2 regions of the Arthrobacter sp. CAN_A212 genome follow, and region 1 is predicted to be linked to the other one. Evidence: predicted binding sites of a transcription regulator. Region 1 holds the regulator's gene; the other holds the start of a gene.
What was found. Region 1 encodes HrcA, which represses chaperone genes, less so after heat shock. Its sites were predicted from a motif close to TTNGCACTCGNNNNNNNCGAGTGCNAA; they were not measured.
Positions count from the first base shown of each region.

Region 2: the regulator HrcA is predicted to act here: its motif matches at 2,112-2,138, upstream of groES (co-chaperone GroES).

Region 1 covers NZ_JADOUT010000004.1:78,258-81,673, reverse strand. Annotated here, with positions in the region: gene IWX64_RS05485 (DUF4870 domain-containing protein) at 1-156, opposite strand, end outside; gene IWX64_RS05480 (DUF3097 family protein) at 230-1,096, opposite strand; gene hrcA (heat-inducible transcriptional repressor HrcA) at 1,246-2,259, shown strand; gene dnaJ (molecular chaperone DnaJ) at 2,365-3,416, shown strand, end outside.
Region 2 covers NZ_JADOUT010000001.1:52,013-55,428, forward strand. Annotated here, with positions in the region: gene groL (chaperonin GroEL) at 1-1,539, opposite strand, end outside; gene groES (co-chaperone GroES) at 1,672-1,968, opposite strand; gene IWX64_RS00255 (hypothetical protein) at 2,179-2,685, opposite strand; gene IWX64_RS00260 (peptide chain release factor 3) at 2,799-3,416, shown strand, end outside.

The DNA.
Region 1 (3,416 bases):
GTGTGACAGGGTTGCCCACTGCCGGTCCTCGGACGCGGTCAGGGGGAGCGCATTCGCCGGGACGCCCTCGAAAGCGGACGAGGGCTGGCCGTGGCCGTCCGCGGATCCGTGTTGCTTGGGCTTCTCGGCGGGGTTAGACAACTGGACATCCTTCATTGCTTGCGGGGCCACCTGGGTAGGGGCCTTCCTCACTAGAGTACGTCTTTGCCCGGTGATAGTGCACCGTGGATCAGTCGGTCCGACCGGAAATTCCGGGATCGGTGAGGAAGTCAATCACTTCCTCCACCCGCCCCAGCAGCGACGGTTCCAGGTCGGCATAGCTGGTGACACAGCCGAGCAGCCGCTTCCAGCCGTGCGCGATGGCTGCCTTGTCGGAGTTGGGCCACCCGAGCCCGGCCAGGATGCCGGTCTTCCAATCCTGACCCCGCGGCACCACCGGCCAGGCGGTCAATCCGACGGCTCCGGGCTTGATGGCCTGCCACACGTCCACATAGGGGTGTCCGACGACGAGGACGTTGGCGGCGGCGCCCGGGACGTTCATGGCTTCCTGTGCGATGCGCTGCTCCTTGGATCCGGTGACCAGGTGGTCCACGAGGATGCCGAGCCGTCGATGGGGGCCGGGGGCGAAGGCCCGGATCATCCCGGCGAGGTCGTCGACCCCGTGGAGCGGCTCGACGACAATACCCTCCAGTCGCAGGTCATCACCCCATACTTTCTCGATCAGCTCGGCGTCGTGCTGGCCCTCCACCCAGATCCGGCTGGCGCGGGCCGTGCGGGCGCGGGCGCCGTCGACCCTGACGGATCCCGACGCCGTCACCCGGCGCGCCGGAGTGGCCGGGGCTACCGCTGGGGCCACGACTTCCACCGGGGACCCGTCCACATGGAAACCAAACCCCAGGGGGAAGGACTTGAGCTTGCCCCGGCGGTCTTCGAGCACCATTACGTGCATGCCGCCGGACTTCTCCACCCGGACCACCGCACCGACGTAGCCGCTCTGCACGTCTTCCAGCACCAGCCCGGCGCTGACCGGGACCTTGGGGAGTGGGACACTGCGGGGAGCTGAAATGTCCTGTGCTCCCCATTCGTAACTGGACATCGTCTTACTCGCTTCCCGGCTCACCGCTGGACGGTCCGGCCAGGGATTTTCAATGCTAACAATTCATCGGAAAGTACTAGACTTGGCACTTGGGTGTGTCGAGTGCCAGATCCGCTGAAGTGACGAGGAACCATGTTCGGAGGTGAAAAGTGAGCGAACCACGCCGGCTGGAGGTACTGCGTGCCATCGTCGAGGACTACGTGCATTCCCGGGAGCCTGTCGGATCGAAGGCCCTGGTGGAGCGGCATCAGCTGGGTGTCTCTTCCGCCACCATCCGCAATGACATGGCGGTGCTGGAGGAAGAGGGCCTGATCACGGCGCCCCACACCAGTTCCGGCCGCATTCCCACCGATAAGGGCTATCGCCTCTTCGTCGACCAGATTTCCGAGGTCAAGCCGTTGTCCGCGCCGGAGAAACGCGCCATCCAGGCCCTGCTGGAGGGTGCCGAGGATCTCGACGACGTCATGGACCGCACCGTCCGTCTGCTGTCCCACCTCACCAACCAGGTGGCAGTGGTGCAGTACCCCCATCTGGGGAGCGCCGCCGTCCGGCACCTTGAGTTCGTGCTTCTTGCACCGAACCAGGTGCTGGTGGTTCTGATCGCCACGAACGGCACCGTGCAGCAGCGTGTGGTACCCCTGCCGGAACCCGTCCCTGAGAACAGCCTCGCCGAACTCCGGCAGCATTTCCTCGGGTCGGTGGCGGGCACGAAGCTGACGTTCCTCCCGCAGGAACTTGCGTTGGCCGTGGCGACACTGCCGTTTCAGCAGCGCAGGGCGGGCACCGTCCTCGCGCGAACCCTGGAACAACTCGCGGGTATCAACCGCGAGGACCGGATTGTGATGGCTGGTACAGCCAACCTGGCCCGATCCACCGTAGACTTTCCCCTGAGCATTGGGCCGGTGCTGGAAGCACTCGAGGAACAGGTGGTCATGCTCCGCCTCCTCTCCGAAATGAAACACGATGCGTTTGGCGTGTCGGTGCGGATTGGGCGGGAGAACCCCCATGGCGGCCTCGCCGAAGCGTCGGTGATTGCCACCGGGTACGGCCCCGACTCGTTGGCGAAGGTGGGAGTCCTCGGACCAACCCGGATGGACTATCCCACGTCGATGTCGGCGGTACGCGCGGTGGCCCGTTACCTGTCCCGGATCCTCACGGACTAACCGGACGCCCGGCACGTAAGAACTTTGACGGCAACAATCGAACCTTTCGAAGATGGGGCGCTATTGCCCCATCTCGACCAGTGACACAGGAAGTGAAGTGCAGGAGTGAGTAATCACTATGAAGTCCTCGGTGTGAACCGCGATGCGAGCGGCGAGGAGATCAAGAAGGCCTACCGCAAGCTGGCACGGAAGCTTCACCCGGACGTCAATACGGGACCCGACGCCTCGGAGGAGTTCAAGTTGGTCACCCGCGCGTACGAGGTGCTGTCCGACCCGCAGAAGCGCCGGGTGTATGACACCACCGGCAACGAGAACGGAACCGACAACGGTTTCGGTGGCGGGCACGCCGGCCAGGGCTTTGCCTTCCAGGATATTTTCGAGACCTTCTTCGGTGGGGGCGGACCCAGCGGACCGCCGTCGCGCACGCGCCGGGGTCAGGACGCGCTCATCGCGGTCCGCATCGACCTGGTCGACGCGGTGTTCGGGATCAACAAGAAGATCGACGTCGAGACCGCCGCGGTCTGCCCCACGTGTGATGGCTCCTGCTGCCAGCCAGGGACCTCGCCGCGGACCTGCGACATCTGTGGTGGCTCCGGTCAGGTGCAGCGGGCCGTCCGCTCCATTCTGGGCCAGGTCATGACCAGCGCCACCTGTGGCACCTGCCAAGGGTTTGGCACAGTGATCCCCAACCCCTGCCATGAGTGCAACGGCGACGGCCGGGTCCGCAGCCGCCGCAGCCTCACCATCAAGGTACCAGCGGGTGTCTCCACCGGAACCCGGATCCAGCTCGGCGGCCAGGGTGAAGCCGGCATGGCCGGCGGACCGCAGGGTGACCTGTACGTGGAAATCCGGGTCAACCCGGACGCCACCTTCCTGCGCGAGGGAGACGACCTGCACGTCACCCTCAGCGTCCCAATGACCGCTGCCGCACTCGGCACCTCCCTGAACTTCGCCTCGTTCGACGGCGACCAGGAGCTGGGCATCAAGGCGGGCACCCAGTCGGGCGAGATCGTGACACTGCGCGGACTGGGAGTGACCCACCTGCGCGGCTACGGGCGCGGTGATCTCAAGGTCCACCTGAACGTCGAAACCCCCCGCAACGTCGACCAGGCGCAGGAGGAACTGCTCCGTAAACTGGCCGAACTCCGCGGCGAGGA
Region 2 (3,416 bases), on a different contig from region 1:
CAGAGCCGCGATGGACGCCGCGTTCCGCAGTGCTGAACGGGTGACCTTGACGGGGTCGATGATGCCGGCGTCGACGAGGTTCTCGTAGTCGCCAGTGACGGCGTTGAAGCCGTGACCTGGCTCGAGTTCCTCGACGCGGTGCACCACAACGTAGCCTTCGTGGCCAGCGTTTTCGGCGATCCAGCGCAGCGGCTGGGCCAGGGCGCGGCGCACCAGGTTGATGGCCGTGGCTGCATCGCCCTCGAGGGCGAGGACGGCTGGATCGGTGTCCAGAGCCTTCGACGCGTGGATCAGCGCAGCGCCGCCACCGGCGACGATGCCCTCGTCGAGAGCCGCACGTGTCGCTGACACGGCGTCCTCGATGCGGTGCTTCTTTTCCTTGAGCTCAACCTCGGTGGCTGCGCCGACCTTGATGACTCCGATGCCGCCGGCCAGCTTGGCCAGGCGTTCCTGAAGCTTCTCGCGGTCCCAGTCAGAATCGGTGCGCTCGACCTCGGCGCGGATCTGGGCAACGCGGTCAGCAACGTCGGACTCGGTGCCAATGCCATCGACGATGGTGGTGGTGTCCTTGGTGACGGTGATCCGGCGAGCCGAACCCAGCACCTCGAGGCCTACCTGGTCCAGCTTGAGGCCGAGGTCAGGCGAAACGACCTGCGCACCGGTCAGCGTCGCGATGTCCTGCAGCATGGCCTTGCGACGGTCGCCGAAGCCAGGTGCCTTCACAGCGACCACGTTCAGGGTGCCGCGGATCTTGTTCACCACGAGGGTGGACAGCGCTTCGCCGTCGATGTCCTCGGCGATGATGAACAGGGGCTTGCCTGCCTGCAGCGCCTTCTCCAGCAGCGGCAGGAATTCCTGCAGCGAGGAGATCTTGCCGGAGTTGATCAGGATGAGTGCGTCTTCGAGCACTGCTTCCTGACGCTCGGCGTCGGTGATGAAGTACGGGCTGAGGAAACCTTTGTCGAACTGCATGCCCTCGGTGAGGACCAGTTCGGTCTGGGTGCTGGAGGATTCCTCGATGGTGATGACGCCATCCTTGCCGACCTTCTCGAAGGCTTCAGCGATGAGTTCGCCGACCTCGGAGCTCTGCGCTGAGATGGAGGCTACGCTGGCGGTCTGCTGACCGACAACCTCGCGGGCGTTCTCGAGCAGACGGGTGGCAACGGCTTCGATGGAAACCTCGATGCCACGCTTCAGCTGCGAAGGGGCAGCCCCAGCCGCGACGTTGCGCAGGCCTTCGCTGACCAGTGCCTGAGCCAGGACGGTCGCGGTGGTGGTGCCGTCACCGGCGATGTCGTTGGTCTTGGTGGCCACTTCCTTGGCGAACTGCGCGCCAAGGTTCTCGAACGGGTCGTCCAGTTCGATCTCGCGGGCGATGGTCACGCCGTCGTTGGTGATGGTGGGGGCGCCCCACTTTTTGTCCAGCACGACGTTGCGGCCGCGGGGGCCGAGCGTCACCTTGACGGTGTCAGCCAACTTGTTGACTCCCGCTTCCAGCGCGCGGCGTGCAGCGTCGTCAAACTTCAACTGCTTTGCCATGATGTGTTTCCTCTTCCATTGTGCAAAATACTGCTTGTGCAAATCCTGGTACTGCCAGATGGTTCCTGGTGCGGCTACGCGCACCGACGAGAGAACCCCGGCCTGTGCGGCCGGGGCTCTCTCGGGGAAAAACTACTTAACGACGATCGCCAGAACGTCGCGGGCGGAGAGTACGAGGTACTCGGCGCCGCCGTGCTTGACTTCGGTTCCGCCGTACTTGGAGTAGATGACAATGTCGCCTTCGGCTACATCGACAGGTACGCGGTTTCCGTTGTCATCGACGCGGCCTGGGCCTACTGCAACAACTTCACCCTCCTGGGGCTTTTCCTTGGCAGTATCCGGGATGACCAGACCCGAAGCAGTGGTCTGCTCGGCTTCCAGTGGGCGGACAACAATACGATCCTCAAGAGGCTTAATAGAGACCGACACTCGGACCTCTCCTTCGCTTGGGTGACAAATGGAAATAAAGGGCCTTCGGATGGCGCTGACCGTCGTCGCGGTGCCGGCTCACGCGTCCCTGAAGGAATTAGCACCCTCATGGTGAGAGTGCCAAGTCCGACTTTATGCATTGGTTAGCACTCGGTCAAGGCGAGTGCTAAATTGCGCTCCCAGCGCAGCCCAATGTCCGGCCCAGATCACTCAGGGATTCACGTTGCGGATGATCGCCGCACGGCCTACCCCTGCAGAGATCCCGACGACGACGGCGAGGATGGCAGGGAACGTTGAGCCCGTCCCCGGTAGCACCAGGACGGTGGTGGCAGCCGCCAGGCCAGCGAAGACCACGGCGAAGGCCGCCACGTGGACCCACTGATTCAAAACACGCCGCAACAGCACGCTCAGGATCAGTGCCAGCGGTGCCGCGATCACGATCGCGACCAAAAGGCTGACCACCATGGCGATGCCCCAGAACGTTACAGCGCCAGAGTTCGGGCCAATGATCTCGCTGAGCGTGCTGAAGACAAGGGTGGAGAGGCCCCAGACTCCAAAAGTCACGATCCACCCCTTGAGGAAGGCATGCGGCCCGAGGACCACGCGTCCGCCGTCGAGCCCGGGCTTCCGGCCATACCGCCGCCCCATGCCGGCAGGAGTGCCGGGCTGGTGGTTGTCGGGCTGGTGGTCCTGGTACTGCTCTCCCCCGGGTCGCATCCCTGAACCCTAGCGCCTCCTGCCTGTTCCTTGAAGCGCCCGCAAATCTGCCTCGGCTAGACTGGGGAGCTGGCTTACCCATCGCCAATCCACTCTCTTTCGAAAGCAGTTTCGTGACCCAGCAGGTACAGGCCACCGCCCGGAGCAACAGCGGCATTGTCCAGGAGGCTTCCCGCCGTCGGACCTTCGCGGTCATCTCGCACCCCGACGCCGGCAAGTCGACCCTGACCGAGGCCCTGGCCCTGCATGCCCGGGTGATCGGGACGGCCGGTGCCACCAATGGCAAGGAGAACCGTCGGGAGACCGTCTCTGACTGGATGCAGATGGAGAAGGACCGCGGCATTTCGATCAGTTCCACGGCCCTGCAGTTCTCCTACCGGGACACCGTCATCAATCTGTTGGACACCCCCGGCCACTCCGACTTCTCCGAAGACACCTACCGTGTGCTCGCCGCAGTGGATTGCGCGGTCATGCTGATTGACGCCGCCAAGGGCCTCGAAACACAAACCATGAAACTGTTCGAGGTCTGTCGCCAGCGGAATATCCCCATCATCACCGTGATCAACAAGTGGGACCGGCCCGGGCTCGACACCCTGGCACTGATGGACGAGATCACCGAGCGCACCGGCCTGATTCCCATGCCCCTCACCTGGGCGGTCGGCATTGCCGGTGACTTCCGCGGCGTCTGGGACCTGAAGCGTAACGAGTTTGTCCGTTTCACCCGGAAAAAC